Regions from separate parts of the Rhizobium sp. BK377 genome, predicted to be linked through region 3. Evidence: predicted binding sites of a transcription regulator. Region 3 holds the regulator's gene; each other region holds the start of a gene.

Region 1 (10,653 bases), on a different contig from region 3:
CGGCCGCCTCGTAATGGCTTGCCCGGATATTGCCTCGTACCATCGCAAAGGCTGCCGATAAGACGGCTATGTCATCCGAAAAGCCGATTACGGCAAAGATATCGGGAACTATGTCGACCGGCATCACGAAATAGGCAAGTGCCGCCAACAACACACCACGCACCTTGGTCGGTGTCTGCGGATCAAGTGCGCAATAGAAGCCAGCGACCACATCACGAGAAAACGGAATCTGCCGTACGGCGCGACGAAAGGTCGGCCAGAATTTCTGCCTCACCGTCTTTTCACGGCGATCCTGCGTGTCCTCGTCGCCCGGCAGCAGGATTTCCCCGTATTTGACCTCGTCCATCCCGATATCCTTTGTGGTCGCCCCGAAAATATGGTGACGGCGTGAGCCGTTTCAATCGCCTCGCCGCGCCGCAGCCTTCTCCATGGCCCTTGCGAGCTTGAAATCCAACTCCGTCAAACCGCCGGCATCGTGCGTGTTGAGCTTCACCTCAACGCGGGAATAGACGTTGAACCATTCAGGATGATGGTTGAGTTTTTCGGCCGCAAGCGCCGATTCCGTCATGAAACCGAAGGCTTCCACGAAATTCGCGAATTTGAATGTCTTCGAAATCGAACCTGCCGCATCGTCGAGCGCCCAGCCCGTGAGTTCGCCGAGCAACTGGTTAATCGCCGGCCTTTCCAGCTTTTCCATTTTCATGCCATGTTCCTTTCATCCTTCAGTCGGATCCTCAGATGAAACGTATCAGCATCCTCTTTGTTTGCATGGGCAATATCTGCCGCTCTCCGCTTGCCGAGGGAATATTCCGCCATGTTGCTGACGAGGCAGGCCTTGGTGAGGCTTTCCATATCGATTCCGCCGGTCTCGGCGGCTGGCATCAGGGAGAACTGCCCGACCGGCGCTCGATCACCACCGCAAGCACGCATGGCATCGACATTAAAGGGCAGCGTGCCCGGAGGATATTGCCTGAAGATTTTGACGATTTCGATCTGATCCTTACGATGGACCGCTCGAATATCGCGGAACTGCGCCGACGTTCACCGCACGCGGACAACATCCATCTCTTCGGCGATTTCGCACTCGGCACCGGGGAAGATATTCCCGATCCCTATCATGGCGACCGGGAAGATTTCGAGTTCGTTTATGCCAGACTCTTCAGCGGCTGCAGCACGTTGGTCGAAAGGCTTGGCACCGTCAGTGGCTCGTGGAGCGGGAAGACTTCCTCGGTAAGGTAAGGTCCGCCGCCGACCGATTCGCGCGACGACAGAAGCACGAAGCGCGGCACGGTGAAGGTCGAAGTCTGGAAGTTGCCGCGGCCGGCGAGATAGTGAACGACGTCATCGACGCGCGAATATTTCAGCCGGGCAAGCGTGACATGAGGCGTGAACTTGCGCGGGTCCGGCGGCAGGCCGATGCGCTGGCAGATCCGCTCGATCTCGCCCTGCAGGGCATTCATTTCAGGTGAAGGAGAAACGCCGGCCCAGATCGAGTGCGGCTTCTTGGAGCCGAAGGAGCCGATGCCTTCAAGCCGGAGCTGGAATTCCGGCCGGTCGATCCGGTCGAGACGCTCGACAATTTCATCTGCGGTCCGGCCATCGACATCGCCGATGAAGCGAAGCGTGATGTGGTAGTTCTCCACATCGATCCATCGTGCTCCGGGAAGACCACCGCGCAACAATGACAGGCTCATCGCCGCATTGCGCGGAATTTCGAGGGCGGTAAAAAGTCTCGGCATAACGAGCACTCCCCGAATCTTTTGCAGGTGCTCACACGGAATCACGCATTACAGACCTGTGCAAGCCCCTATTTCTTCACAGAAGAAATCGTCCCAACGAATTTCGTGACTGCCGGTTCCATCTTTTCCACCATCACATCGACTCCCTTGGCGTTTGGATGCATACCGTCATCGAGCTTCAGACCGGCATCCAGCACCACGCCGTCGAGGAAAAATGGGTAGAGGTCAACGCCATGTTTTTCCGCGAGTTTCTGATAGATCGGGTTGAAGCGTTCGGCATAGTCCGAACCCATGTTCGGTGGCGCCATCATGCCGACAAGCAGCACTGCTATGCCCCGCCCACTTAACCGGCTTATCATCTGATCGAGATTCTTTTCACTCTGTTCCGGCGGGATGCCGCGAAGCGCATCATTGGCGCCGAGTTCGAGAATCACCCCATCGGTGTCATCGGGAACCGACCAGTCAATTCGCGTCAATCCGCCGGTTGTCGTGTCGCCTGATACGCCGGCATTGGTGATCGAAACATCGACCCCCTTGGCCTTCAGGGCAGCCTGCAGCTTCTCGGGAAAGCCATCGCCCTGCGGCAGCTGATAGCCTGCCATCAGGCTGTCGCCGAAACCGACCAGATGGATGGTGCGGGCCTGCGCAACTGTCGAGAAAGTCAGCGAGAAGACGATGACAGCGAAGTGAAGGGCGGCAACTTTAAATCTCATAATGCTTTCCCTAGATTGGCTAGGAGCCGTTATGCGGCCATCGGTTACGGAACTATATAGGGCGATTTCTGTTGGCCAAAACCATCATCGATCTGAAACACGCCGATTTGACGCTCGGCACTGCTGCGGCCTCCGTCCATGTGCTGAAGGACATCGATCTGGAGGTCAGTGCCGGCGAATCCGTCGGCATCGTCGGCCCTTCGGGTTCCGGCAAGTCCACGCTGCTGATGGTGCTTGCGGGTCTGGAAAAACTCGACAGCGGCGAGATCAACATCAATGACACGCCCCTGCATACTCTGAGCGAGGATCAGGTCGCCGATTTCCGCGGCCGCAATATCGGCATTGTCTTCCAATCCTTCCATCTGATCGCCAATATGACGGCGCTGGAAAATGTCGCCGTCCCCCTCGAACTCGCCAATATTCCAGATCCGTTCGAGATCGCCCGACGCGAACTGGCATCGGTCGGGCTCGCCGAGCGCCTGAACCATTATCCCGGCCAGCTCTCCGGCGGCGAGCAGCAGCGTGTTGCAATCGCCCGTGCGCTTGCCCCGTCACCTGCCTTGCTGATCGCCGACGAGCCAACCGGCAATCTCGATACCGATACCGGCCGCCAGATCGCCGACCTCCTGTTTTCCAAACAGGCCGAGCGCGGCATGACCCTGCTGCTCGTGACCCACGATATCAGCCTCGCCAATCGCTGCTCGCGCCAGATCCGCGTCCGCTCGGGGCGCATCGAGGGCGATAGCGCCATCCGCCAATCGGAGGCCGCGATTGCATGACGATCGTCACTCCGCGTATTTCGCTGGCTTTCCGCCTGGCCCTGCGCGAGCTGCGCGGCGGCCTGAAGGGCTTCTACATCTTCCTCGCCTGTATCGCGCTCGGCACTGCCGCAATCGCTGCCGTCAACTCGGTCTCGCAGTCGATCACCGATACAATCGCTTCGCAGGGGCAGGAACTCCTGGCCGGCGACGTCCGCTTCGAACTTAACAATCGCGAGGCAACGCCGGAGGAAATGAATTTCCTGCGCGGCCTCGGCGAGGTCTCCGTCTCCACTGGTCTGCGCTCCATGGCCCGCAAGCCGGATGGATCGGATCAGGCATTGGTCGAGGTCAAGGCCGTCGACGATGCATATCCGCTCTACGGCACTTTTGAAGCTGCGCCGAACTATCCGCTCCCCTCCCTCCTATCAGGCGAAGGCGGCACTTATGGTGCAGTCGTTGCCCCGCTGTTGCTGGAGCGGTTGGGATTGCAGATCGGCGACGAATTGCTGCTCGGCAACGTCAAGCTCAGCATCACGGGCACGGTCAAGACCGAGCCGGATGCGCTCTCGGAAGGTTTCGGTTTCGCTCCCCGTATGCTCGTCAGCCGAAACGCGCTACAGGCGTCCGGCCTGATACAGACCGGCAGCCTTGTGGAACACGTCTACAAGATCAAGCTGGAAGACCGCAGCATGATGAGCGGCATCCAGGCCCGCGCCACCAGGGAATTCCCTTCGGCCGGTTGGTCGGTCCGCACGAGCGATCGCGCCGCCCCATCGCTGACGGAAAACATCACCCGCTTTTCGCAATTCCTTACGCTGGTCGGCCTGACCGCGCTGATCGTCGGCGGCGTCGGCGTCGCCAACGCGGTTCGCGCCTTCCTTGATGCCAAACGCACGACGATTGCGACCTTCAAATGCCTGGGCGCCCCGGCAGCCGTCGTGGTCTGGATCTATCTCTTCCAGATCGCCATTATCGCAGCAGTCGGCATCCTGATCGGTCTTGTGCTCGGTGCCTTGTCACCGATGCTGGCCGCACAGTTCCTTGCCCAGTTCCTGCCGGTCTCAACCGATCCGACGCTCTATCCCGGCGCTCTATTGCTTGCAGCCCTCTTCGGCATGCTGACGATGCTTGCCTTTGCCATCCTGCCGCTCGGCCATGCGCGCGAAGTGCCTGCCACCGCTCTCTTCCGTGAGCAGGGTTTCGAGGCACGCCGCCTGCCCTCCTGGCCCTATGTGCTGCTCGCCATGCTCTTCATCGCAGCCCTTGCAGGGCTTGCCATTCTGACCGCCTATGATCGCTTTATTGCCGTGGTCTTCGTCGCCGCTATCATTTTCGCCTTCGTCATCCTGCGCCTCGTCGCGGTTTTGATCGCCTGGCTGGCGCGTAGAAGCCCGCGCGTCAATTCGCCGGCGCTCCGGCTGGCGATCGGCAATATCCATCGCCCCGGAGCACTGACGCCCTCAGTCGTCCTCTCGCTCGGTCTCGGCCTTGCCCTGCTGGTGACCCTCACGCTGATCGACGGCAACCTGCGCCAGCAATTGACCGGGCGCATGAACGAGGGTGCGCCGAACTTCTTCTTCGTCGATATCCAGAGCGCCGAGGTCGATGCCTTCCGCAACCTGATCCACACTCAGTCACCGAATGGCAAACTAATGGAAGTGCCGATGTTGCGCGGCCGTATCATTGCCTTCAATGGCCAGGACGTAACCAAGATGAATGTCCCGGCGGCGGGCCGCTGGGTGCTGAATGGCGACCGCGGCATTACCTACGAGGAAAGCCTGCCGGAGAATTCTGCCCTTACCGAAGGCCAGTGGTGGGGCAAAGACTATAGCGGCGAGCCGCTTGTCTCCTTCTCGGCGGAGGAGGCACGCGAGCTCGGCCTCAAGATCGGCGATACCGTGACCGTCAATGTTCTCGGCCGCAACATCACCGCCAAAATTGCCAATCTGCGGCGAGTCGAATGGGAATCGCTGTCGATCAATTTCGTCATGGTCTTCTCACCGAACACTTTCCGTGGCGCTCCGCATGCATGGTTGGCGACACTGACGGATCCCGCATCGACCGAGACTGAAGACGCCGCGATCCTGAAATCGGTGACCAACGCCTATCCGACGATCACGAGCGTGCGCGTCAAGGACGCGATCGATATCGTCAATCAACTGGTCGGCGAGCTTGCGACCGCGATCCGCGCTGCAGCCTCCGTTGCCCTCATCGCATCCGTTCTCGTGCTGGCCGGCGCACTCGCCGCCGGAAATCGGGCGCGCACGCATGATGCGGTGGTACTGAAAACGCTTGGCGCGACGAGGATCATGCTGATCCGTGCCTTCAGCTATGAATATCTCATCCTCGGTGTCGCCACCGCCATTTTCGCGCTCTTTGCCGGCGGCGTGGCCGCCTGGTTCATCGTCAGCCGCATCATGCACCTGCCCTCCAGCTTCATGCCCGATGTCGCCGGTCTCACCCTCGCTACAGCCCTCGTACTGACCGTTGGCATTGGCCTCATTGGCACTTGGCGCATTTTGGGACAGAAGGCAGCACCCGTTTTACGCGAGCTATAAAAGGGCGAGAGGCTCAAATCCCTTCACCTTACGGCGATTTAACCGAATGGCTGATTGCAAGGGCCTTGTTTGAAAAGGGCGAAAGCCTCATATTGTCAGCAGGCATGCTGGAGCTCCGCAGCGGCGCCCGGGTCGTGAACCCGACACCGTATTTCCATCGGAGCTTGTAAGAGGAAACTATGGCTGACCTTCGTAACTACCAAAGCCGCGCACAAACCGGCGAAGTGATTGATCAAGGCCTCCGCGCTTATATGCTCAAGGTCTACAACCTGATGGCGCTGGGTCTGGCGATCACTGGTTTGGCCGCCTATTTCGCATTCACCTTCGCCGTCCAGGACGGCCAGCTCACCCAGTTCGGCCAAGTCCTGTACCAGTCGCCCCTGCGCTGGGTCGTGATCCTTGCGCCTCTTGCGGCGGTCTTCTTCCTGAGCTTCCGCATCAACCGCATGAGCGTGGCTGCGGCTCAGACAACCTTCTGGATCTATGCTGCACTGGTCGGTCTCTCGCTGTCGTCGATCTTCCTGATCTACACGCAATCGAGCATCACGCAGACTTTCTTCGTGACGGCCGCCTCCTTCGGCGCGCTGTCGCTCTTCGGCTACACGACCAAGCGTGATCTGTCGGCGATGGGTTCGTTCCTGATCATGGGTCTCTTCGGCCTGATCATCGCTTCGCTGGTCAACATCTTCCTGGCTTCGTCCGCCCTTCAGTTCGCGATCTCCGTGATCGGTGTGCTGATCTTCGCAGGCCTGACCGCCTACGATACCCAGCGGATCAAGGAAATGTATTATGAAGCAGACGGTTATGACGTCGCAGGCCGCAAGGCCATTATGGGCGCGTTGACGCTCTACCTCGACTTCATCAACCTCTTCATGTTCCTGCTGCAGTTCATTGGCAACCGCAAATAAGCAGTCTGTACTGAAACACGAAAGGCGGCTTCGGCCGCCTTTTTTGTTGCAGGCTGTTCGCCGGAGTGCTTCAACATAGACCTTCATCCAACCGTGCCGATCGATCTGAAATGCTCCCTCTCCTGCGCGACGCCGTTCCTTCCGATCTTCCCGCCATCACTGAAATCTATCGCGAATCCGTGCTGAACGGCACTTCGAGCTACGAGATCGTGCCGCCGGCCGAGACGGAAATGTCGGCTCGCTACTCCGCTATTTGCAAGCAGGGCTATCCCTACATCGCCGCAACAGCCGAAGACGGAACGCTGCTTGGCTATGCCTACGCATCGGCATTCCGGACCCGTCCGGCCTATCGCTGGCTGGTCGAGGATTCGATTTATCTGGGTACGGGCGCGCGAGGTAAGGGCATCGGCAAGCTGCTCCTTGGAGAACTGATTTCGCGCTGCACCGTCTCGGGCTTCCGCCAGATGACCGCTGTCATCGGCGGTGCAAGCTCTGCTTCGATTGCCCTCCACCGTTCGCTGGGTTTCGAAGAGATCGGTCTGATGAAAGGTGCCGGCTACAAGCATGGCCGCTGGTTGGATACGATGCTGATGCAGCGCGCACTCGGCCAAGGAACGGAAACCCATCCCGATCCTGATGGCTATCCAGGCACGCTGTTCAAGGGATGATTTTGCCTACTTGTCGACGAGCTTCAGCGTCTTATTGAAAACTTTCAGCACCGGACCGAGTTCGTGGCCGCGCTTCAGGATCATGCCATTGACGTTTACGACCGAATAAGCGCCCTGTTTGGCGGCAAGCTTTGGATTCTTCTCGATGCGGAAGAGCGGCATTTCGCCTGAGCGCTTGAAGACGGAGAACACCGCCTTCTCCTTGGTGTGGTCGATGGCATAGTCTTTCCACTCGCCCTCACCCACCATGCGACCGTAAATCCATAGAATCTGGTCGAGTTCCCGCCGGTGAAATGTCACCGGTACCGGGTCTTTATTCTGTTTGTATTCCTTGAGATCAACGACGGTTGAAGAGCTATTGTCGACGGAGCGGCTTTCGCCGCGTCGCAAATCCGGCGTATCTGTCATCAGAATCCCAAGGCCTCCACATGTGACAGGAGAGTGACAGTTTGCCCGAGCCGCGGCAAATTGCAAGGGAAAGGGCTGTCATTCTGGGGACGAAACCGCCTTTCTCCGCCGTGCCGCATTTCAGTCAAAACAGCGCCTCATTTCCAAGAGAACTATAGGCTCCAGTTTGGCGCCAGCGCGCCAAAGGGCCCGGCGGAGCGTATCGACCTTAACCCCAGCCCCGAATACGCTTGGCCGGGCCGCCTGGCGTTCTTCCGTAAGCGGCTGAAATCATTAAATATTTTTCCCTGCCATGACAACCGTTGCGCCGAGGATCGCTCCCGGATCGCCGTTATCGGTCACAGATTGCAAGAGAATCGCAGATCCCTCGAGATCCGGTTTTTCCATCACGCTGGCCGGCAGAGTGATGGTCGTAGCCTTTCCATCCCACATCCCGACGGTCTCCACATCGGTCACACTGTGCAGGTAGGAAATCTTCTGGCCGCTGTTTTCGCCCTTCTCGACATTGATCGTTTTTTCCTTGTCGAAATAGACGATGACCACATTGGCCTTGCCCTGGCCGGCGCCCAGCTTGATCTCCAACTCATCGCCGCGCATGCGGGCGCTGACAGGCACGACCAGGCCTTTGCCCTCATCGGCATAGCCGTTTATCTTGCCGTTGATGCCGGCGAGGTCGGCGCCTGCGAGATGGTCACGGCCATTGACGATTGCCTGCGGCGTATAGACGTTGCTGCGGCCCATCATGCGGGCATAGCCGTACTGCCGCGCGGTATTTTCCTTTGAGCTCAGCGTGTCGGCCCAGCCGAGATAATTCCAGTAATCGACATGATAGGCGAGCGCGATGACGTTGCCCTGGCTGACGAGCTTGCGAAATGCGGCATCGGCCGGCGGACAGGAGGAGCAGCCTTGCGATGTGAACAGCTCAACGACGCCTTTCGGCGTACCGTCTGCAGCCAAGAGCGGACCTGCGAAAGCAAGTCCGGCGATCAGCGGGATCATAAAACGCGGGGGCATTCACCAGCACCTCTTTTCCAGGACCGGCAGCGGTCCTGAACCGCCGGCTCCGAGATATGAACGTACGAATAATCGTTCCGGGTCCAAACGGAAAGTCACGAAGGGGTGAGACGGAGCCGGAGCAGGGGCGACCGAGACACATCATCGTGAGCAGTGAAACAGCGCCCGTTTTCCGCAAAGAAAAACCGCCGGGAAACTGCTTCCCGGCGGCCATTATCATCAGGCAAATATCTTAACAATCAGGCTGCGAGATCGCGCAGAACGGTCTGCAGGATGCCGCCATTGTTCAGGTAGACCACCTCATCGAGCGTATCCACGCGCGACAGCAGTGGAACGTCCTTCACCGTGCCGTCGGCATAGGTGATCTTGGCGATCTTCCTTTCGCGCGGCTTGATATTCTCAAGACCTTCGATGGTGACGAGTTCGTCGCCCTTCAGGTCGAGGCTCTGCCAGGTCGTGCCCTCTTCGAAGACGAAGGGAATGACGCCCATACCGACCAGGTTAGAACGATGAATACGCTCGAAGCTCTGGGCGATGACTGCCTTGACGCCGAGCAGGTTCGTGCCCTTCGCAGCCCAGTCACGCGAGGAGCCATTGCCATATTCCACGCCCGCGAAGATAACGAGTGGAACGCCCTCGGCCTTGTACTGCATGGCCGCATCGTAGATCGAGGTCTCTTCCTTGGACGGGTAGTGGATGGTGTAGCCACCTTCCTTGCCGTTCGCACCGAGCATGAAGTTACGGATGCGGATATTGGCGAAGGTGCCGCGCATCATGACTTCGTGGTTGCCGCGGCGCGTTCCGTACTGGTTGAAGTCGGCAACCGCAACATCATGGCCAAGCAGGTAGGCGCCTGCCGGCGACGCGGCCTTGATCGAACCGGCCGGAGAAATGTGGTCGGTGGTGATCTTGTCGCCGAAGAGACCGAGAACACGGGCGCCTTTGATATCGGAAACGCCGGTGCCCTTCTTGCCCATGCCGACGAAGTACGGGGGGTTCTGGACATAGGTTGACTCGTCGTCCCAGGCATAGGTCTGGCCGGGGGGAACCTGAACGGCCTGCCAGTTTTCGTCACCCTTGAAGACGTCAGCGTACTTTGTTTCGTAGAGTTCGCGGGTGACGTACTTCAGGATGAATTCCTGAACTTCCTTTGAAGTCGGCCAGATATCCTTGAGATAAACCGGCTTGCCATTCTGGTCTTCGCCAATCGGCTCCTTGGTCAGATCCTTCTGAACCGTACCGGCAAGAGCATAGGCGACGACGAGCGGCGGCGAAGCGAGATAGTTCGCCTGGACGTCCGGCGAGATACGGCCTTCGAAGTTGCGGTTGCCCGAGAGAACGCCGGAAACGATGAGACCCTTATCGTTGATCGTCTTGGAGATCGGCGCCGGCAACGGACCGGAATTGCCGATGCAGGTCGTGCAGCCGAAGCCGACGAGGTTGAAGCCGAGCTTGTCGAGGTCGGCCTGCAGGCCGGACTTGGCGAGATATTCGCCGACGACTTGCGATCCCGGAGCAAGGGAGGTCTTGACCCAAGGCTTGGTCTTCAAACCCTTGGCAACAGCGTTGCGGGCAAGAAGGCCGGCGGCGATCAGCACCGATGGGTTAGAGGTGTTGGTGCAGGAGGTGATGGCGGCAATCGCCACGTCACCATGGCCGAGATCGAAATCCGTGCCTTCGACCGCATAGCGGTTCGAAAGCTGGCCGGGCTTCTTGTAGTCGGCATCCATCGAGCCGGCGAAACCGGAGGCGATGTTTTCGAGCGCGATGCGGCCTTCCGGACGCTTCGGGCCGGCCATCGACGGGACGACGTCGCCGAGGTCGAGTTCCAGCGTGTCGGTGAAGACGAGGTCGGAACCGTCACCTTCGCGCCACATGCCCTGA
Region 2 (10,653 bases), on a different contig from region 3:
GAAACAATGTTCGTTGCACCTGTCTGGCGCACCTCGTCCAGCGTGACAGGTGCCTCCGGCCCGAACCATCTCCAACCTTGCCGCATTTCGTCTGTCTCCTCTCTCGTTTTCTTAGCAGAAGTAGTCCGGAAACTGCGAGCGCAGCTCCGCCACGTCGGGTATGACGGCGCTTAAGTGATGAACCATGGCTTCGCGCGCTGCGGCGATATCGTGCGCCGCGATGGCGTCGCGGATCACCATGTGTTCGCGCACGACATTGTCCATGCGCCCGAGTACCGGCAGCGTCAGGCGCCGCGCCCGGTCGATCTGAACCTTCACGGCCTTGAGAATGGTCCAGATACCGGGATAACCGGCAATCTGCGCGATCGCCTCGTGAAAGGCTTCATCCTCTTCATGAAAGCCCGAGGCATTGCCGAGGGCTGCGTGCGTCTTCTGCCGGGCGATGATCGCATCGAGCCGCGTTATATCGCCCTCCGTTGCAATTTTGGCGGCCGTCTCGACCGTCGTTCCCTCGAGCGCCTTGCGCACAACGACTGCTTCCGGGATGGCCGAAACGGGCACGCGCGAAACCACCGTGCCGGACTGCGGATAGATGTCGACGAGCCCACCTTCGGAGAGCCTCAACAACGCCTCACGCACCGGCGTGCGGCTCACACCGAAATCCTCGGCGATCCGCTTTTCCTGCAACGCCGTGCCCGGCGGGATTTTCAGCGACACAATATCGGCATGTAGCCGCTCGTGGATCGCCGCCGCCGTCGTCACGCGGCGGATCTTTCCGCCGGCATCGCGCGGCGCCGGAAAGGCAAGGATTTCAGAGTCGGAGGCCTGCCGCATGCATGATCTCAAGACGTTGACACTTTCGTGCATACTAGTATATCAATTGAATTCTGTTGCCAAGCCATGCCGCGGAGGAGAACGCCGGCATGGCGCTGCACCCGGAGGAACGCTTCGAGCTGCGAGCATTCGGATGCGCCGGAAAACCGGGGCATCGAGGCATGAGACGTGCATCGCGATGCAAACGAGCGGCGCTCGGGGCAAAGGCCGGCACCGCGCAAAGGAGGAGGAGGACGGAATGAAGATCACACGCAGAACCTTCGTCGGCGGAGCTGCCGGCGTCGCCGCGGCCGGAATGCTGCCGCTTCGCGCTTTCGCTCAGGCAAAAGCGCCGGCAAGCCCGGTAACCATCACCATCGTCGATGTCGCCGGCAACTTGGCGCTGACGCAAGGCATGTTCGAGAACTACGCCAAGGCAAAGCCCGAATTCGTCGCCAGCTTTTCCTTCACCAAGGCGCCTGCTCCGGAACTGCCGGCCAAGATCCAGGCCCAGCAGGCTGCCGGCAAGGTCGATATCGATCTCGTGCTGACCGGCACCGACGCGCTTTCGGCCGGTGTCGACCAGGGTCTCTGGGTCGACCTGTCCAGCAAGAAGTCCGCCCTTCCAAATCTTGAAAGCATCCTGCAGCCACAGGCATTCAAGATGCAGGCACTTGCCAAGGACCAGGGTGTCGTCATCACCTATTACCCGTCCGGCCCGCTGATTGAATATATGCCGGACAAGGTAGCGACCCCGCCGAAGTCGGCGCAGGAACTGCTCGACTGGACGAAGCAGAACAAGAACAAGTTCCTCTATGCCCGCCCTGCAAACTCAGGCCCGGGCCGCACGCTGCTGATGGGCCTGCCCTACCTGCTCGGCGACAGCAATCCGCGCGACCCGGTCAACGGCTGGTCCAAGACCTGGGAATATCTGGCCGCGCTCGGCGAAAACATCGAATACTACCCGACCGGCACCGCCGTGGTCTTCAAGGAACTCGGCGAAGGTACGCGCGACATCGTCGCCACGACGACCGGTTGGGACATCAACCCTCGTGCCCTCGGCATCGTTCCTGAGGAAGCCAAGGTCGGCAAGCTCGAAGGCTTCCACTGGGTCACCGATGCGCATTATGCGGCGATCCCAAAGGGCGTCTCCGATGAGAAGGTCGGCGTTCTGCTGGACGTGCTGAACTTCATCTATCAGCCGCAGCAGCAAGCAATCGCCTATGATGCCGGCTACTTCTACCCAGGTCCGGCGGTAAAGGACGTCGCTCTCGAGATGGCGCCTGCAGAAAGCCAGGAAACCATCAAGGAATTCGGCCGGCCGGAATATGCCGACTGGATCGCCGGCAACCCGTTGGAAGTGCCGCTCGAGCCCAAGCAACTCGTCCAGGCCTTCCGCATATGGGACGAGAAGATCGGCGCCAAGAAGGGTTGATTGTTGGTGATCGAATTGAACCGGCGCCGGGTATCTCGGCGCCGGATTTCTAACGGCCATGATTGCCGATAAATGGAGATTGCATTGACTTTGCCGGTTCAAAACGCAGCAGCAGCGTCATCGCGGAAAAGTGCGCGCCTTGAGCTTGATGGCATCAAGCGGTCCTTCGGCGCTTATAATGCCCTCGATGGGATCGATCTCACCGTTGAACCTGGCGAATTCATCGCACTTCTCGGCCCTTCCGGCTGCGGCAAGTCCACGGCGCTGAACTGCATCGCCGGCCTGCTTGGCCTGTCCGGCGGCGAAATCCGCCTCGGCGGCAATCGCATCGACCAATTGGAGCCGGAAAAGCGCGGCTTCGGCATGGTCTTCCAGAGCTATGCCCTCTTCCCACACATGAGCGTGCGCAAGAATGTCGGCTTCGGCCTTGCGATGCAGGGCATTCGTGGTGCAGAGGCCGACAAGCGCGTCATCGATGCACTGGCGCTCGTGCGCCTCGAAAGCCAGGCAGACAAACTGCCCGGCCAGCTCTCAGGCGGCCAGCAGCAGCGAGTGGCCATTGCCCGCGCCATTGTCATCCGCCCGCCGATTGTCCTGATGGACGAGCCGCTCTCCAACCTCGACGCCAAGCTGCGCCTGGAAATGCGCGCCGAAATCCGCGGCATCCATGACCAGATCGGCTCGACGACCATCTACGTCACCCACGACCAGGACGAAGCTCTGTCGCTTGCCGACCGCATCGTTGTCATGAGCCAGGGCCATATCCAGCAGATCGGCACACCTCAGGATCTCTACCAGCGCCCGGTCAACCTCAACGTCGCTGATTTCATGGGCTTCCGCACCCGCATTCCCGGCCGCGTCGTCTCCGTTTCCGGCGACGAAGCAGAAATCGAAGCCGCTGGCGCGCGGCTGACCGGCACCATGCGCGATACATTGAGGGTCGGCGATGCCGCAATGCTTTCCGTGCGCCCGGAAGATCTGGTTGCCACCGACGGTAGCGGCATTCCCGTCATTGTCGCGAGCACCGAATATCGCGGCCGTGCCTTCTTCGGCATGGCCCGCTCAGCGGAGGGATCGGAGCTATATTTCCGCTCCGATGATGCGCTGCCACGCGGCTCTGCCACCACTCTGCAGCCGGTCGCAGGCCGCTCGCTTGTCTTCAAAGGGGTGCCCGCATGAACGGCGGTCCCTCACTGAAAACCCGGCTTGCCGCTCAAGGCCTTGATGGCACAACATTGCTTGTGTTGCCTGGGCTGATCTTCATGATCGCCCTCTTCATCTACCCCTTCGTCTACGGCGTTGCGGATTCGCTGATGCCGAAGGATGGCGGCGTCTGGTACGAGAACTACGCGAAGTTCTTCTCCGATCAGTTCCAATATGGCACCATCGCCAACACGATGTGGCTTGCCTTGCCGGTGACGATCGTCAACCTTGCCTTCGCAATCCCCGTCGCCTTCCGTGTCCGCCTGATGCGCCGCCAGCGGCTGCTGACGACGATCCTCGTGCTGCCGATCACTCTCGGCACGGTCTTCGTCGCCGATGGCCTTTTGACCTATCTCGGCCCGCGCGGCTGGTTCAATCAGACGCTCATCCTTTTCGGAATTCTGGAATCGCCGATCAAGCTCACCAACAACTACTGGGGCGTTTTCGCCTCGCTGCTGATCACCGGCTTCCCCTTCGCCTTCCTGCTGACGCTCTCCTACATTACTGGCATCGACCCGGCGATCGAACAGGCCGCAGCAACCCTCGGCGCCAATCCGCGGCAGCGCTTCATACGCGTGTTCCTGCCGCTCCTGGTACCCGGCCTTGCCGTGACCTTTTGCTTGTCCTTCGTCCAGGCTTTTGCAGTCTTCCCCTCAGCCGTCCTGCTCGGCGCGCCGGCCGGTCCGACGCGCGTTATCTCAATTGCCGCCTATCAGGCCGCCTTCGAGCAATACGACCATTCCTACGGCACAGCGATCGCCCTGATCATGGGCATGGTCGAACTCATTGTCGTCGTCGCCGTTCTTGGCGCACGTTCCTTCTTCTACCGCGGCCCGGCCGGCGGCACGAAAGGTTGAGCCATGATCCGTGACCAGGGCCTTACCTCGAAGATCTGGCGCATCGCCGTCTGGGCGCTTGCCACCCTTTTCGTCCTCAATCTGCTGGCGGTCATCGCAGCCGTCATCCTCAATTCCTTTGCGACGCGCTGGCTCGGCACTTGGCTGCCGCGCGGCTGGACCGACCGCTGGTATTTCAGCGCCTGGAGTGAGTTTCAGCTCTCCAACGTTCTAATCGTCACTTTCGAGATGGTCTTCGTCGTCGTCATCATTTCAGGCATCCTCGGCGTGATGACCGCCTACGCACTCGCGCGGCGCGACTTTCCCGGTAAGCGCGCCATCATCCTGCTCTTCCTGCTGCCGTTGCTGATCCCGCCGCTCACCTATGGCATTCCGCTGGCGACCGTGCTGTACCAGCTCGGCCTCGGCGGTACCTTCTGGGGCGTGGTGCTGATCAACCTCGTGCCGTCCTTCCCCTTCGTCGTGCTGGTCATGATCCCCTTCATCGAGCAGATCGACCCGCGTATCGAAGCAGCCGCCCGTGTCTTCGGCGCCGGCACCACCAGCCTCTTTATCCGCATTCTGCTGCCGCTCCTGCTGCCCGGCATGCTGGCAGCACTTCTCCTCGTCCTGGTGCGCACGCTCGCCATGTTCGAGCTGACTTTCCTGATCGCGGGACCGCAGACTCAGACGCTCGTCGTTTCACTCTATTATGCTGTCTTTGCTTCAGGCGTGCGCGCCGGCCAGTCGATCGACGCGATGGCAGTGGTCTATATGGTGACGACACTCTTCTGGCTCGTCATTGCGCTGCAATTCGTCAATCCGACACAGATCGTCGCTCGCGCCAAACAGCAATCGGCGCATTGAGGCCCTCCAACGGGAAGGCCCCTTGCGGATGCTGCTGCCGGAACCCGGCAGCAGCATCCTTAATCAATAAACTTCAGGAACATGCATTTCCGGCGGAACCGCGACGCGGTGATAATCGTCGTGACGCACGCGCTCGGGCAGCACGATTGCTTCCTTCGGAACGTCCTCATAAGGAACCTGGGTCAGGAGATGTGCGATGCAGTTGAGGCGTGCCCGCTTCTTGTCCACGGCCTGGACGACCCACCACGGAGCTTCCGGAATATGAGTGCGGTCCAGCATCTCTTCCTTGGCCTTGGTATACTCTTCCCAGTGGACACGGCTCTGCAGGTCCATCGGCGACAGCTTCCACTGCTTCAGGGGATCGTGAATGCGCATGTTGAAGCGGAATTCCTGCTCCTCGTCGGTAATCGAGAACCAGTACTTGATGAGAATGATGCCGGAGCGGACCAGCATGCGCTCGAATTCCGGCACGGAGCGAAAGAACTCTTCAAGTTCGTCCTTTGTGCAGAAGCCCATGACGCGCTCGACACCTGCACGATTGTACCAGCTGCGGTCGAAGAGCACCATTTCGCCTGCCGACGGCAGGTGCGGCGTATAGCGTTGGAAATACCACTGATTCCGCTCGCGTTCGGTTGGTGCCGGAAGCGCCACGACGCGGCAGACGCGCGGATTGAGACGTTGAGTCACGCGCTTGATCGCACCGCCCTTGCCGGCGGAGTCGCGGCCCTCGAAAAGCACGACGACCTTGAGCTTCTTGTATTGAACCCAGTCCTGAAGGCGGACGAGCTCATGCTGCAGGCGGAAGAGTTCGCGGAAATAGAGCTTGCGGTCGAGCGTCTGTTCCGCCGGGCCGGACATCCCTTCGGCAACAAGCTCATCGAGTCGGTCCTCCTCCATCTGCATTTCCAGCTCCTCATCGAAGCTGTCGGCAATCTCGTTCTTGATACGGTCGAGCTGAGTGTTTTCGATCATGGCACGCTCCCTTCAATCTGCTCGATAAAGCACGTTCTCGCCATAGCTATATGACAGAGTTGCGACGATCGAAAATTTGCTTTGGCAAAACGCAAATCACAGCGTCTGAAGCCGATAGAACGGCTTAAGCCTCGCGCGGCGGCACGCGGGTGATGCGCGCGCCGAGTGCATTCAGGCGTTCTTCGATCCGCTCATAGCCGCGTTCAATCTGCTGGGCATTGTTGATGACGCTAGTACCCTCAGCGCACATCGCGGCGATCAGCATCGCCATGCCGGCTCGGATATCGGGGCTCTCCACCTGCGCGGCGCGAAGCTTGGAAGGACCGGCGACGATCGCACGATGCGGGTCGCAGAGCACGATGCGGGCGCCCATCGCGATCAGCTTGTCGACGAAGAACATTCGGCTTTCGAACATCTTCTCGAACATCAGCACCACGCCGTCGCATTGCGAGGCGGTGACGATGGCAATCGACATCGTATCAGCGGGGAATGCGGGCCAGGGCTGATCCTCGATCTTTGGAATATGCCCGCCGAAATCCGGCTGGATCTTCATCTCCTGCCCTGCCGGCACCACGACATCATCGCCTTCGATACGGCAGCGGATGCCGAGACGCTCGAAGGTCATCAGTGTCGAACGCAGATGCTCCACGCCCGCTCGGCGGATAACGATCTCGGAACCGGTGACGGCAGCCAGGCCGATCAACGAACCGACCTCGTTGTGGTCAGGCCCGACACGGTGCGACGTGCTGCCAAATGGCTGGCCGCCGTGGATGGTCATCGTATTGGTTCCGATACCCTCGATTTTCGCGCCCATCGCGATGAGGAAATGCGCGAGATCCTGAACATGCGGTTCGGATGCGCAGTTGCGCAGGATCGTCTTGCCTTCGGCAGCGACAGCCGCACAGAGCGCGTTTTCAGTCGCCGTGACCGAGGGTTCGTCGAGGAACACGTCCGCACCACGCAAATACTTTGCGCGAAAGCTGTAGGAGCCGTTGACACTGATCTCGGCGCCAAGCTGCTCCAATGCAAGGAAGTGAGTATCGACGCGGCGGCGGCCGATGACATCACCGCCCGGCGGCGGCAAGGTGATTTCACCACAGCGCGCCAGCATCGGGCCGGCAAGCAGGATGGACGCGCGAATACGTGCGCAGAGGCCGGGATCGAGATCGGCCGGCTTCAGGTCGCTTGCTTCGATCTGAAGTTCGTTGCGGCCGAGCCAGCGTGCCTTGGCGCCGACAGATTGGATCAGCTCGACCAGTGCTTCGACATCGCGGATGCGCGGCACATTTGTCAAATGCACGAGTTTATCGGTCAGCAGCGAGGCGGCGATGATCGGCAGGGCAGCGTTCTTGTTGCCGCTCGGTTGGATCTCGCCGGCAAGACGATGGCCGCCTTCAACAATGTATTGAATCCGCTCATGCGGCTGTGCCTGTGCCACTCTGGTCATCCTTGTTCGATTCGATTTCTTGGGAGGATATCTGCGTTGTCATTGTGACATCGAGGTGTCACCCATTGAGGAGTGCGACTGTTTTTAACGTTGCCCTGTCTGAACTGCCAGATGCAAGTCCACAGAACAAAGCCCGTTAGGCGGCGCTGCCGGTCGCAGTTCGCAGAAGAGTCAATCGGCGGGAGAATCGCTGCTGAAGGGGCTGAACGTCGTCCTGAACGGCACTTTCCCTCATAGGCGATTGCCGCGGCCAGGCGGACCGAACTTCAGGCCGCCGGCAACATCGTTGCCACTGTATGCGGATAGAAGCTGGACCGGCATTCTGACAGGGAACCCTTCTATGTCGCGGCGTGCCAGCTCCCTCAGAAAACTGCGCGCGGATCAAGCCGCGCAAGACGGCGCAGGAGATAATCGACCTCAGCCCGCGCTGTGGCGCTGAGCGCGCTTCCAGGCTTGCGCTGCGCATCCGAAGTAATGACTCCCCGGCGCATGAGGACATGCTTGCGGACGGCAAGGCCGACACCCAGCTGCTGCTCGTAGCGGATCAGCGGCAGATGGGCATCGAAGAGATCATGCGCCTCGTCGCGTTTTCCCGCGGCAAACAGATTGATCAGTTCGACCAGCATGTCCGGGAAACCGTAGCCGGTCATAGCGCCGTCAGCACCACGCTCCGGCTCGAAATCGAGGAACATTCCGCCATTGCCGCAGAGGATCGAGAAGGGGCGGAGATCGCCCGCCTTTTGCATTGCCCGCAGCTTCGAGATCTTCTCCAATCCCGGCCAGTCCTCATGCTTGAGCATGAGGCAGGAGGGATGATCGGAAATGATCTTGGCAATCACGCCCGAGGACATCACGACTGTCAGCGTCAGCGGATAATCCTGCAGCACCCAGGGAACGTCGGCCCCAACAGCGTCGACAGCCTGTGCGAAATACTGGACGATCTGCTCATCGGTGCGAAGCAGCGGCGTCGGAGCGATCATCACGCCGGCAGCCCCCATGTCCATCGCATCACGGGCGAGCGAACGCATGGCTGCAAAGCCGGGTGCGGAGACACCGACAACGACCGGCACCCTTGAACGGCCGACGACCTGGCGGATGATAGCTCGCGATTCCGCAGGCTCCAGTTTCGGTGCCTCGCCCATGATGCCGAGGATTGTCATGCCTGTAACGCCGCTGTCCTGATAAAACTCGGTCAGCCGGTCGATCGACGGCGTATCGAGACTACCATCAGGCAGGAATGGCGTGGTTGCGATAGCGTAGACGCCCTTAGCGTCAGTCCCGAAGCTCATTGTGCATCCTTCCACGCCTGATAGCGTGCCTTCGTTTCAGCATTCATGGGATAGAGACCGGGCAGCGGTACGCCCCGGTCGATTTCACCCATGATCCAACCTTCCACGCGTTCCTGTTCCGGTGCTTCGGCAAGCACGGTATCCAAGAGAGCGGCCGGGATGAGCACGGCGCCATCCTTGTCGGCAACAACGATGTCGCCGGGGAAAACCGCAACGCCGCCGCAGGCGATCGGCTGCTGCCAGCCGACGAAAGTCAGCCCGGCAACGGAAGGCGGCGCCGCCATGCCGTAGCACCATATAGGCAGCCCGCTTGCGAGCACGCCCTCGAGATCGCGCACCACACCATCGCTGACCAAGGCCGCGACCTTGCGTTTCATCATCCGGGCACAAAGGATATCGCCGAAGATGCCGGCATCCTGCACGCCCATGGCATCGACCACGGCGATACACCCTTCCGGCATATCCTCGATCGCCGCTCGCGTGGAGATCGGCGAAGCCCAGCTTTCGGGCGTCGCCAGGTCCTCGCGCGCCGGCACGAAACGCAGCGTGAAGGCCGGGCCGACAACCCGCTCCTGGCCGGCCTTTAGCGGCCTGCTACCACGCATCCAGACGTTCCTGAGCCCCTTCTTCAGAAGCACGGTAGTCAGCGTCGCCGTGGAGACGCCTTTCAGGGTTTCGATGATTGACGGATTGAGAGACATGGATCGTACCTTCATATGCTCTGGATGAGGCCACCGTCGATGCGGATGACTGAGCCAGTGATGTAGGATGCACGCTGGCTCGCCAGAAAAGCTACGGTATCGCCATATTCCTGCGGCCGCCCGTAACGCCCGACAGGAATGGAAGCGGTGCTTTCCGCCGTTACCTCTTCCACCGGCCGGTTTTCGCGCTTGGCCTTCTGCTCATCGAGGAAAGTGATCCGACCGGTCGCAATACGGCCCGGCAGAACGATATTGGCCGTGATCCCGTCGCGGCCGATTTCGCGCGCGAGCGTCTTCGACCAGCCGACAAGCGCCAGGCGCAGGCTGTTGGAGATGCCTAGATTGGGAATCGGCGCCACGACGCCTGACGACGTGGAGGTGATGACCCGACCCCAGCCGCGCTTTTTCATGCCGGGTAACACGGCATCCGTCACCGAAATCACCGAGCGAACCATCATGTCGAAATATTTCGACCAGGTTTCCGCCGTCTGGCCGGACGCCGGCGTTGGCGGCGGGCCACCCGTATTGTTGACGAGAATATCGACAGGTCCGAAGGCTTTCGCGATCGCAGCGAGCCTTGCGTCGATGACGGAGAGATCGGCAATATCCCAGCCGATGGAGATCGCTTGCCCTCCCGCGGAAACGATGCCATCCGCCGTCTTTGCAGCCGCAACGTCATCGATATCCGCAGCGGCGACGCGAACGCCCTCCGAAGCCAGCGAGCGGGCAATAGCGCCACCCAGTCCACCACCCGCGCCGAATACCAATGCGGTCTTTCCGTCCAATTGCATATCCAAAGCAGATACTCCGGTTTCGCACGCATTATGGCGATCACGGAAAGAAGAAAAATCTCGCTTTTTATGCTTTCAGAAGATAAGAATTCTATTCTTATGGAAACGCGTTTTCTCGATACTTTCCTGCTGGTTACCGAGCTTGGGTCGCTGGCTGAAGCCTCCCGGCGCCTCGGCATTACGCCAGCCGCGGTCGCCCAACGCATGCAGGCACTGGAAGATGATGTCGGTGTGCCGCTCTTAACCCGCGTCGGGCGTCGCGTTCGACCCACCGATACGGGCCATGCCATCATCGAAAA
Region 3 (10,653 bases):
TGAGGGATTCTGCCATCACCAACGCGAAAGGTGGAGACAGGGCAATGAACTGGACAGACGAGCGTGTCGAGAAGCTCAAGAAGCTTTGGTCGGAGGGGCTGAGCGCCAGCCAGATCGCAGCGCAGCTTGGCGGTGTGAGTAGAAACGCCGTTATCGGCAAGGTTCACCGGCTCAGTCTTCCCGGCCGCGCCAAGGCCGGCGGCACGGCAACCGCGGCGCGCGCACCGAAGCGCACGACCTCGGCGCCCCGCGCCCCGAACTATGCATCTCGCATCGCTACCCGCACCGTAACGCGCCAGCAGGGCGCGACGATGCTGAAGGAAGAGATCGAGATCGAAACCGCCGAGGAAATGGAATATGTGCCGGCCAAAAATGTGGTCGTGCCGATTTCGCGCCGCCTCGGCCTGACGGAACTGACGGAGCGCACCTGCAAGTGGCCGGTCGGCGATCCGATGAAGGATGACTTCTATTTTTGCGGTTGCGACTCTACGGACTCGTCGCCCTACTGCAGCTACCATCAGCGCCTCGCCTACCAGCCGGTGAGCGAGCGCCGCAAGGCTGTCCGGGTCGGCTGACCCGCGATTTTCCAACAGTTGCAACGTATCATTGCCCCTCCTCGCCGATGCGCGGAGGGGTGATTTTTTGCCGGCATAGGGCTGGAAACGGCTCGTGGCCACGACTGTCTGCCGGAGGCTGATCCTTGCCGGCCGTACACCATGCCGGAAGATGCGAAAGTTATGCGGCCAACGCCGCCAATGCGTTTCAGCCCTCAACAGGCATGGAATGGTGGTGATGGCACTGTAACGCGATTTTCTGATACAGATGCAGTATTCTCGTCGAGCAGCACGGCGCAACAGTCGGTCAGGGGTGCCAATGGAGATCGATCCAAAGCGGATGACAATCGGGTTCGTCGGGACGGGCACGATTACCGAGGCCGTCGTCACCGGACTGGGCAAGACAGCTTTTTGCGACACGCCGATCGTGCTGTCCCCGCGTGGCGCAAGCGTCGCAGGCCGCCTCGCGGCGGCAAACCGGAATGTGTCGATCGCTTTGGGCAACCAGGATGTTCTCGACCGATCCGATCTCGTATTCATGGCCGTGAGGCCGCAAATTGCCGAGGAGGTCATCCGCTCGCTCCGATTTCGGCCGGACCACCATGTCATCAGCTTTGTCGCGGCCACGCCAATCGATCAACTGCTGGCGTGGATCGATCAGCCCGTTCACCACCTAAGCCTGGCAATTCCACTTCCGTTCGTCGCAGATCTCCAAGGGGCGACCGCGATCTACCCGCCCGACGAGGTTTCCCACACCCTCTTTTCGGCGCTCGGAACGGCGATCCAGGTTGAAGACAAGCAGGAGTTCGAACTTCTCGCGGTGGCCAGCTGCCTGATGGCCACCTATTTCGGCATTCTGGACGCGACGTCGAGCTGGCTGCAGAGCCAGGGGCTCTCGAGACCAGCTGGCGACGCCTACCTCCGTCAATTGTTTTCCGGCCTCGCCCATGCTGCCCGCTTAAAACCTGTCGCGAGTTTCGATGAACTCATCGGCGAGCATTCGACCAAGGGCGGATTGAATGAACAGGTGCTCGAAGACTTTCGCGAGTTCGGCGGCACGGCGGCTCTGCAGAAGGCTCTTGATCGGATTCTTGCACGCATCCGTCTGTAGAAGGCAGATCCTCTCGAAGTTCGCTTTTCCGGCGACTGGTGTCGGCTCTTCATGAGAAGCTGGGCTTCGTCGAGACAGGTCACTTCAAGTTCGACGGACAGGGCGAGCCTACTCATCGCCGTATCTTGAGTAGGCACCAGATAAGCAAACGGGCCGCCCGGCAAGCGAGCGACCCGTCTGGACCTCCGATCACTCGGATTAAGCTTCCATGGAATATCCCGCGCCGCGGACGGTGCGGATGACATCCTGCATGTTGGAGAAGTTCAGCGCCTTGCGCAGGCGACCGACATGGACGTCGACGGTGCGTTCGTCCACGTAGATATCGTGGCCCCAGACGCCGTCGAGCAGCTGCGAGCGGGAAAAGACCCTGCCCGGCGACGACATCAGGAATTCCAGCAGGCGGAACTCGGTCGGGCCGAGGCGGACTTCGCGGCTCTTGCGATGAACGCGATGCGTTTCGCGGTCGAGCTCGATATCGCCACACTTCAGAACCGTGGAGAGAACTTCCGGGCGGGCGCGGCGCAGCATCGCTCTGACGCGGGCAACGAGTTCCGGCGTGGAGAAGGGCTTGACGACATAATCGTCCGCGCCGGTCGAAAGACCGCGAACACGCTCGCTCTCTTCACCGCGCGCCGTCAGCATGATGATCGGCAGACGCTCGGTTTCCGGCCGCATGCGCAGCCGGCGGCAAAGCTCGATACCGGAAACGCCCGGCAGCATCCAATCCAGGATGAGCAGGTCCGGCGTGCGTTCCTGAAGCCGGATTTCGGCCTCGTCGCCACGGAGGATCGTGTCCACCTCGAAACCTTCGGCTTCGAGGTTGTAGCGGAGAAGCACGCTTAGCGCCTCCTCATCTTCAACAACTGCAACTCTTGGGATCATGCGTGTCAGTCTCCTAATGCACGATCCTTAAACCGGGGGTGATTTAAGCAAGGGATCATGCAGGAACTCGGAATGGGCTGCGACCCTCGCGCGCCCCAGCGCGGGGCGCGCAAGCATCGGCAGTTCAGGATTACTCCGTCACCGCACCAACGGTGTTGGAGCTGTCGTCCTTCGGACGCTCGCCCTCCGGCTGGGCGCCGGTCGCCATGTAATAGATCGTCTCGGCGATGTTGGTCGCATGGTCGCCGATACGTTCGATGTTCTTGGCGCAGAAGAGAAGGTGCGTGCAGCTCGTGATGTTGCGCGGATCTTCCATCATGTAGGTCAGGAGTTCGCGGAACAGCGAGGTGTACATGGCGTCGATCTCGTCGTCGCGCTCGCGGATGGACTTGGCCTTGTCAGCGGAGCGCGTCGTATAGACGTCGAGCACTTCCTTGAGCTGGACCAGCGCCAGTTCGGACAGATGCTCGAGACCGCGGGCGAGCTTGCGCGGAACGCCGGTGCTCTGGACCGCGATGACGCGCTTTGCCGTGTTCTTGCCGAGATCGCCGACGCGCTCGAGGTCGGCGGCGATGCGGATCGAGCCCATGATCTCGCGAAGGTCGGAGGCCATCGGCTGACGGCGGGCGATCGTCACGATCGCCTTGTCGTTGATCTCGCGCTCGGTGTGATCGAGGATCACATCGTCGGAAATGACCTTTTGAGCGAGCGCGGTGTCACCGTTGACCAGCGCGCGGACGGCCTCGCCGACCATCTGTTCGGCAAGACCACCCATCTCGGAGATGCGCCGGGACAGGAACTTCAGATCGTCGTCATAGGCGGAAAAAATATGTGTCGATGCCATGGGGCTTTGTCCTCGAAAATCGGAAAGGCTTCACACCGCCAAAATCAGCCGAACCGGCCCATGATATAGTCCTGGGTGCGCGAATCGTCCGGATTGGTGAACATCTTGTCGGTATCGTTTTCCTCGACCAGGTTGCCGAGGTGGAACATGGCCGTGCGCTGCGACACGCGTGCGGCCTGTTGCATGGAATGCGTCACGATGACGATGGTGTAGTTTTCACGCAGCTCGTGGATCAGCTCTTCGACCTTGGCGGTCGCGATAGGGTCGAGTGCCGAGCAGGGCTCGTCCATCAGGATGACTTCGGGGCTGACGGCAACGGCGCGTGCGATGCACAGACGCTGCTGCTGACCGCCGGAAAGGCCGGTGCCGGATTCGTGCACGCGATCCTTGACCTCATTCCAGAGGCCGGCGCGCTGCAGGCTCGACTCGACGATTTGGTCGAGGTCGGCCTTCGACTTGGCCAGGCCATGGATGCGCGGGCCGTAGGAGACGTTTTCATAGATCGACTTCGGGAACGGGTTCGGCTTCTGGAACACCATGCCGACACGGGCGCGGAGCTCGACGACGTCGATGTCAGGATCGTAGATGTCCTCACCGTCGAGCGAGATCTTGCCGGTGACGCGGCAGCCGTCGATCGTGTCGTTCATACGGTTCAGCGACCGCAGGAAGGTGGACTTGCCGCAGCCGGACGGGCCGATCAAGGCAGTCACGGTGTTTTCCCGGATGTTCAGATTGACATCGAAAAGCGCGCGCTTGTCACCGTAATAAACGGAGACATCCTGACCGATCATCTTATACGGGACGTTGCTCATTTTCTGGTCCAGCGCCTTCTCAACTGCTGCTTCCGTCAACATGTTCATGATCTTTACTCCGTTTACCAGCGGCGCTCAAAGCGACGACGCAAGAGGATGGCTCCGATATTCATGACGATGAGGAACAGGAGCAGGACGATAATGGCACCCGAGGTTCTCTCCACGAACGCGCGCTCGGCTTCATTGGCCCACATGTAGACCTGAACCGGAAGTGCGGTGGAAGGATCGAGCGGCGTGGTCGGCGCCTGGGCGACGAAGGCGACCATGCCGATCAGGAGCAGCGGCGCGGTTTCGCCGAGTGCGTGGGCAAGGCCGATGATCGTGCCGGTCAGGATGCCGGGCATGGCGAGCGGCAGCACATGGTGGAACACCATCTGCATCTTCGAAGCGCCGAGGCCCAGCGCTGCCGAGCGGATCGACGGCGGCACGGCGCGCAGAGCAGCGCGGGTGGCGATGATGATCGTCGGCAGCGTCATCAGGGTCAGCACCAGGCCGCCGACCAGCGATGCCGAACGCGGCAGGCCGGCGAAGTTGATGAAGACCGACAGGCCGAGCAGACCGTAGACGATCGACGGGACGGCGGCGAGATTGTTGATGTTGACCTCGATCAGGTCCGTCAACTTGTTCTTCGGCGCGAATTCCTCGAGGTAGATCGAGGCGGCAACGCCGATCGGCAACGAAAGGACGAGAACGATCAGCATCAGATAGAGCGAGCCGATGAGGGCGACGCCGAGGCCTGCAGCTTCCGGACGGCTGGAATTGCCGTTGACGAAGAGGCCGGTGTTGAACTGCTTGTGAAGAGCGCCGCTCGCCTTCAGCTCGTTCATCCAGGTAACCTGCTTGTCATTGACCTTGCGGTTCTTCTCATCGACCGAGAGATCGATCTGGCCTTTGTTGGCGCTGTCGACATTGGCATCGGCAAGTACCGTAACATCGACCGTCTTGCCGATGATGGAGGGGTCGGCCACGACCATGTCGCGCAGCTGGATCGGCGCACTCTTCGAAATCATCGCGGACGCGTCACGCACATCCGGACGGCTCGAAGGGTTGACGCCGAGCTGCTTGACGATCGCGTCACGCAACAGAACCGGATAGTTGGCGGCGACCAGAACCGAAGGATCGGTCGCACGCTTGTTGTCGGGATCGATTGTCTTTTCGGAAAACTCGATCGGCAGCGTGATCGCGGTCTGCTGGAACGCGGTGTAGCCTTTGCCGATCACCGTCCACAGCAGGATGAACAGAAAGATCAGGCCGAATGCGATAGCGGCGATACCATAGGCCTGGAAGCGGCGCTCGGCGGCATAGCGGCGCTTGATGCCGATGTCGCGGCGCGCAGGCGCCTTGGAAACGGCGACGCCGGCTACGGGGGAAACAATATTCGTCATTCGTACTGCTCCCGGTATTTGCGCACGATGTAGAGCGCGTAGATATTGAGGCAAAGCGTGATGAAGAACAGCGTGATGCCGAGCGCGAAGGCAACCAGCGTCTGCGGCGAGGTGAACTCGAGGTCGCCGGTCAGCTGGTTGACGATCTTGACGGTCACGGTCGTCATCGGCTCGAAGGGATTGATCTGGATGCGGGCGGCGACACCGGCCGCCAGAACCACGATCATGGTTTCGCCGATGGCGCGGGAAGCCGTCATCAGCAAGGCGCCGACGATGCCGGGAAGTGCTGCCGGCAGGACGACCTTCTTGATGGTCTCGGAACGGGTGGCGCCAAGGCCGAGGGAGCCATCGCGAAGCGCGCGCGGCACGGCGGTGATAATGTCATCCGAAAGCGAGGAGACGTAAGGGATCAGCATGATGCCCATGACGATACCGGCCGTGATGACGCTCTGCGCCTGGATGAAGTTCGTATAGCTGCCGGTCAGAAGACCGCTGATCTGCGCCGAGAAATCGCGCAGGAACGGACCGACTGTGACGAGGGCGAAGAAGCCGTAGACAATCGTCGGAATGCCGGCGAGCACTTCGAGAAGCGGCTTGGCAACCGAGCGCACCTTGGAGGAAGCGTACTCCGCCATGTAGATAGCGGCAAAGAGGCCGACCGGCACGGCGACCAGCATGGCGACCAGGCCGATATAGAGCGTGCCGAGCAGCAGCGGGATGAGGCCGAACTGGCCGAAGGACGAATTGCCGGCGCCGGCAAAGCGCGGATCCCAGACGGTGCCGAAGAAGAAGTCGGTGAAGGGGACGACCGAAAAGAAGCGAGCCGCTTCCGTCAGCATGGAAAGCACGATGCCGATCGTCGTCAGAATGGCGATGGAGGAGGCGACGAGAAGCGCCCAGAGCATGACCCGCTCGACGCGGTTACGGGCGCGGAAACGCGGGGCAACCGAGCGAAGCGCGTAGAAGGCGCCCGCAACGGAGATAAGCAGGACGACCGCCGTCATGATGACGCGGCTCGTCATGCTCTCGGAGTTGAGCGTCTTTGCGGCATCGATCATGTAAGGCTGCGGTTCGCCGGCAAGCGGTACGCCCTTTTCGCTGAGCTTTGCCTGCAGGGCGGCGGGATCGCTGGAAAGGGACGAAAGCTCGCTCGACGTCAGCATGTTCATGCCGCGCGCAACGGTGGCGACCATGCTGTAGGCGAGATCCTGCTGGACGGCCGGTTGCGCCTTCACGTCGGCAGGAAAGGTGCCGCGAACGGAAGAGGAGACGATGCCGGGGCTGACGGCCAGCCAGACAAACAGAACGATCAAAGACGGCAGGACAGCCCAGATCGCGGCATAGGAGCCGTAATAGGCCGACCGCGAATGCATGGCAGCGGACCTGCCTCCGGAAAGCGCTGCGGCACGGCTGCGCGCGGCCAAATAGGCAACGGCGCCGATCACCAGCAGGCACAAGAGTATGATGGATGTGCTCATTCGTTACGTCCCCAGGCCCACAGCCCCCAAAAAGCCCGGCATCTCCAGGAGCGTGCCGTCGGCTTCGATATCATGGAGAAGAATGATCCGCCCGACGCCAACTGCACCGGGCGGATAAGGCGATGCCGGCGCGGCGCCCGAAAGCGCTGCGCCGGCAAAGTCATTACATGGTCTTGCCAGCCTCTACGTCCTTGCGGATCGCGTCGCGCTCTGCATCCGGAGCGGCAACGAGGCCGTATTCAGCGAGCGGGCCGTCAGGGCCGATCATCTGGTCGGATACGAAGAAGTTGACATATTCCTTCAGGCCCGGAACGGCGCCGAGATGTGCCTTCTTGACGTAGAAGAACAGCGGGCGGGAAACCGGGTAGGTGCCGTTAGCGATCGTTTCCGTCGACGGAACGATGCCGCTCATGGTCGCGACCTTGAGCTTGTCGGCGTTGTTTTCGTAGAAGGAGAGACCGAAGACGCCAACGCCGGTCTTGTTGGCAGCGATACGTGCAAGCGTTTCCGGATAGTCGCCGTCGATGTCGACAGCAGCGCCGTCCTTGCGGACTGCGACGCAGGCCTTGGTCTGGGCAGCCTTGTCGGTGATTTCCTTGGCGATGACGTCAAGAGCGCCGGAGGCCTTGCAGCCGGCGGCGAGAACGTTCTGTTCGAAGACTTCACGCGTGCCGTGCTTTTCGCCCGGGATGTAGGCGGCGATATCAACGGCCGGAAGCTTCGGGTTGACTTCAGACCACTTCTTGTAGGGGTTGGCGACGAGCTTGCCGTCAACGACGACCTGGGCAGCGAGGGCCTTGTAGATGTCGGCCGGAACGTAGGCGACGTCAGGGTTGGAAGAGTCGGTTGCGAAGACGATGCCGTCATAACCGATCTTGACTTCCTGGATGTCGGTTACGCCGGCAGCCTTGCAGGCTTCCAGCTCGCTCTTGTTGATCGGGCGCGAAGCGTTGGCAACGTCGATCGTGTCTTCACCGACGCCCTTGCAGAATTCCTTCAGGCCAGCGCCCGTGCCGCCGGATTCGACGACCGGCGTCTTGAAGTTGCTGAAGGTCTCGCCGAAGGACTCGGCGACGATCTTGGCGTAGGGCAGGACGGTGGACGAACCGGCAACCTGGATCTGGTCGCGGGCGACGGCAACGCCAGCGAAAGCGGCGGTTGCAGCGAGCGCGGCAACAGTGAGTTTAAAGGTGTTCATTAGAAATCTCCCGGGCATTTGGGCTTGTGTGAGTGCGGCCTCGAAGAGGCCCTCGCATGCCTTTTTTCATCGGCAGGACTCTCTTAGCGCCTTAAGCACCGTCCTTTTATGTCAGATCGATGAAACATTTATGACAAGTCAAGACATTGATTTTAAAAGAAAAAATTTAACTGCCTAAATTAGGCGTAACATATGGCGTCAGAAACGCACGGTAAAGTCCGTGCCCTTGCCAACCTCGGATTTGACGATCAGCCTTGCGCGATGGCGCGTCAGGATATGCTTGACGATGGCAAGCCCGAGGCCGGTGCCCTTCTTGGACCGGCTGTCCTCGATGCTGACGCGGTAGAAGCGCTCCGTCAGGCGCGGCACGTGTTCGGCGGGAATGCCGGGGCCGTTGTCGACGACGCTGACCTCTACCGGCTGATCCGGCCCGTTCTTCAGCCAGACATCGACGGTCTTGCCTTCCTGGCCGTATTTGCAGGCATTTTCCATCAGATTCTCGAAGACCTGCACGAGCTCGTCGCGATCGCCCAGCACCTCGACCTTGCCATCGGGCAGATGCAGGTTGATCGAAACGCCGACATCGCGCGCGAGCGGCAGAAGCGAATCTCTCACATGGCCGAGAAGCGGCACCAGATCCACCTTCTCGTCAGGGGCGATATGCGATTTCAGCTCGAGCCTGGAGAGCGACAGGAGGTCGTCGACGAGCCTGCTCATGCGCGTCGCCTGATCGAGCATGATGGCGAGGAAGCGGGCCTGCGCCTTCGGGTCGTTCTTGGCCGGGCCTTGAATCGTTTCGATGAAGCCGCGCAGCGAGGCGAGCGGCGTGCGCAACTCATGGCTGGCATTGGCGACGAAATCCGAGCGCATGCGATCGATGCGGCGCACCTCGGAAATATCCCGGAAGGAGAGGATGTAATAGCGCTCGTCGCGGCCGTCGTCGTCCTTGAATTCGACGGGGGCGCTGCGAACGATGTAGACGCGCTCCGAAGGCAGGCGCTCGGAATGCTCGATCTGGTTCGGGGCGTTAGTGGCGATGGTTTCGCGCACCATGTCGAGCACGCCGGGCGAACGCAGCCTCGCCGATATATGGGAGCCGAGCGCCACCTCGCCGAAAGCCTTTTCGGCAGCACGGTTCTGAAACAGCACCGAGGCATCTTCCGAGAGCACCATGGCCGGGATATCGAGGCCGGCGAGCGTGGCGGAAACTTCCGGCAGGCGGCTCGGCAGCACTTCCGGCTCGGGTTCGGCCGGCTCGACGACATCAGGTGCGATGACCGGCGCTTCGTTGAAGAGAGAGGTCACGATCATGACGAGCAGCAGGGCGAGCACGATCCACTTGTTCATGCCCGCGGCAAGCGCCACCAGCGCGCTCAAGAGCGTCGCCAGCAAGACCGGGCGCTCGCGCCGGATGCGCGCCAGCAGGCTTTTCGTCCACGGCATCTCGTCTTCCAAAGTGCCCTCTCATGGCATCGATTCGTTTTTCTTCATATTTAAACTCTGCCTGATAGCCGCGTTTCATGACAGAAGTTTTCCGTTTCGGAAACTTCCGCGAAAAGCTGGCGCGCCCGACACCGAATTGCGCTTTGCTTCCGCAGAGGATTTGATTTTCAATGATAAATATGTTCGCCTGCTGAAAACGACATTATCCAAGCGCAGGGGGAGACGATGGCCGAGGACGTCGAAAGCAGAGCCGTGGAGCTGGAGGTCAGGGGCAAGAGGCGCGTCTTCGACATCGACGATCCCGTGCTGCCCGATTGGGTGGACGACCATGCCCTGGAATCCGGCGACTATCCCTACAAGAAGAAACTCAAGGAAGACGAATACGCCGAAGAGCTTACGAAGCTGCAGGTCGAGCTCGTAAAAGTGCAGTTCTGGCTGCAGGCGACGGGCAAACGGGTGATGGCGCTCTTCGAAGGGCGCGATGCGGCCGGCAAGGGCGGCGCGATCCAGGCGTCTTCGGCCCATATGAACCCGCGCCTTGCCCGCGTGGTGGCGCTCGCCAAGCCCACCGAGCGGGAACAGGGCCAATGGTACTTCCAGCGGTATATCGCGCAGTTTCCGACATCGGGCGAGTTCGTGCTGTTCGACCGCTCCTGGTACAACCGCGCAGGCGTCGAGCCGGTCATGGGCTTCTGCACGCCGAAGCAATATGAGGATTTCCTGCACCAGGCGCCGCAGCTCGAAAAGATCATCGCTCACGAAGGCATCTTCTTCTTCAAATTCTATCTCGATATCGGCCGGGAAATGCAGATCAAGCGGTTCCACGACCGGCGGCACGATCCGCTCGCCGTCTGGAAGCTCTCCTCCATGGACATCGCCGCCTTGACCAAATGGGACGATTACAGCGAGAAGCGCGACCGCATGCTGAAGGAAACCCACACGGAAT

The links. The regulator PhoB, encoded in region 3, activates phosphate uptake and scavenging genes when phosphate is short. The targets are predictions, from matches to a motif close to TGTCATNNANCTGTCAT.
Region 1: FHT92_RS20545 (DUF2794 domain-containing protein) is a predicted target of PhoB. The motif match lies at 7,778-7,794, and genes of this name have one in related genera.
Region 2: ppk2 (polyphosphate kinase 2) is a predicted target of PhoB. The motif match lies at 6,177-6,193, and genes of this name have one in related genera.

What each region holds. Positions count from the first base shown of each region.
Region 1 is NZ_JACIAC010000005.1:177,985-188,637, forward strand. It holds gene FHT92_RS20500 (YkvA family protein) at 1-346, opposite strand, end outside; gene FHT92_RS20505 (4a-hydroxytetrahydrobiopterin dehydratase) at 398-703, opposite strand; gene FHT92_RS20510 (low molecular weight protein-tyrosine-phosphatase) at 739-1,239, shown strand; gene thpR (RNA 2',3'-cyclic phosphodiesterase) at 1,146-1,739, opposite strand; gene FHT92_RS20520 (arylesterase) at 1,808-2,452, opposite strand; gene FHT92_RS20525 (ABC transporter ATP-binding protein) at 2,524-3,231, shown strand; gene FHT92_RS20530 (ABC transporter permease) at 3,228-5,771, shown strand; gene FHT92_RS20535 (Bax inhibitor-1/YccA family protein) at 5,951-6,679, shown strand; gene FHT92_RS20540 (GNAT family N-acetyltransferase) at 6,790-7,347, shown strand; gene FHT92_RS20545 (DUF2794 domain-containing protein) at 7,354-7,755, opposite strand; gene FHT92_RS20550 (DUF1223 domain-containing protein) at 8,029-8,769, opposite strand; gene acnA (aconitate hydratase AcnA) at 9,009-10,653, opposite strand, start outside.
Region 2 is NZ_JACIAC010000011.1:38,659-49,311, reverse strand. It holds gene uxuA (mannonate dehydratase) at 1-86, opposite strand, end outside; gene FHT92_RS28150 (GntR family transcriptional regulator) at 112-834, opposite strand; gene FHT92_RS28145 (extracellular solute-binding protein) at 1,073-2,248, shown strand; gene FHT92_RS28140 (ABC transporter ATP-binding protein) at 2,321-3,427, shown strand; gene FHT92_RS28135 (ABC transporter permease) at 3,424-4,308, shown strand; gene FHT92_RS28130 (ABC transporter permease) at 4,312-5,154, shown strand; gene ppk2 (polyphosphate kinase 2) at 5,218-6,126, opposite strand; gene murA (UDP-N-acetylglucosamine 1-carboxyvinyltransferase) at 6,251-7,573, opposite strand; gene FHT92_RS28115 (dihydrodipicolinate synthase family protein) at 7,936-8,862, opposite strand; gene FHT92_RS28110 (ribonuclease activity regulator RraA) at 8,859-9,563, opposite strand; gene FHT92_RS28105 (SDR family oxidoreductase) at 9,575-10,354, opposite strand; gene FHT92_RS28100 (LysR family transcriptional regulator) at 10,454-10,653, shown strand, end outside.
Region 3 is NZ_JACIAC010000001.1:1,256,248-1,266,900, forward strand. It holds gene FHT92_RS06235 (GcrA family cell cycle regulator) at 45-575, shown strand; gene FHT92_RS06240 (pyrroline-5-carboxylate reductase) at 874-1,665, shown strand; gene phoB (phosphate regulon transcriptional regulator PhoB) at 1,864-2,547, opposite strand; gene phoU (phosphate signaling complex protein PhoU) at 2,678-3,391, opposite strand; gene pstB (phosphate ABC transporter ATP-binding protein PstB) at 3,436-4,251, opposite strand; gene pstA (phosphate ABC transporter permease PstA) at 4,266-5,588, opposite strand; gene pstC (phosphate ABC transporter permease subunit PstC) at 5,585-7,066, opposite strand; gene FHT92_RS06270 (substrate-binding domain-containing protein) at 7,230-8,264, opposite strand; gene phoR (phosphate regulon sensor histidine kinase PhoR) at 8,463-9,686, opposite strand; gene ppk2 (polyphosphate kinase 2) at 9,933-10,653, shown strand, end outside.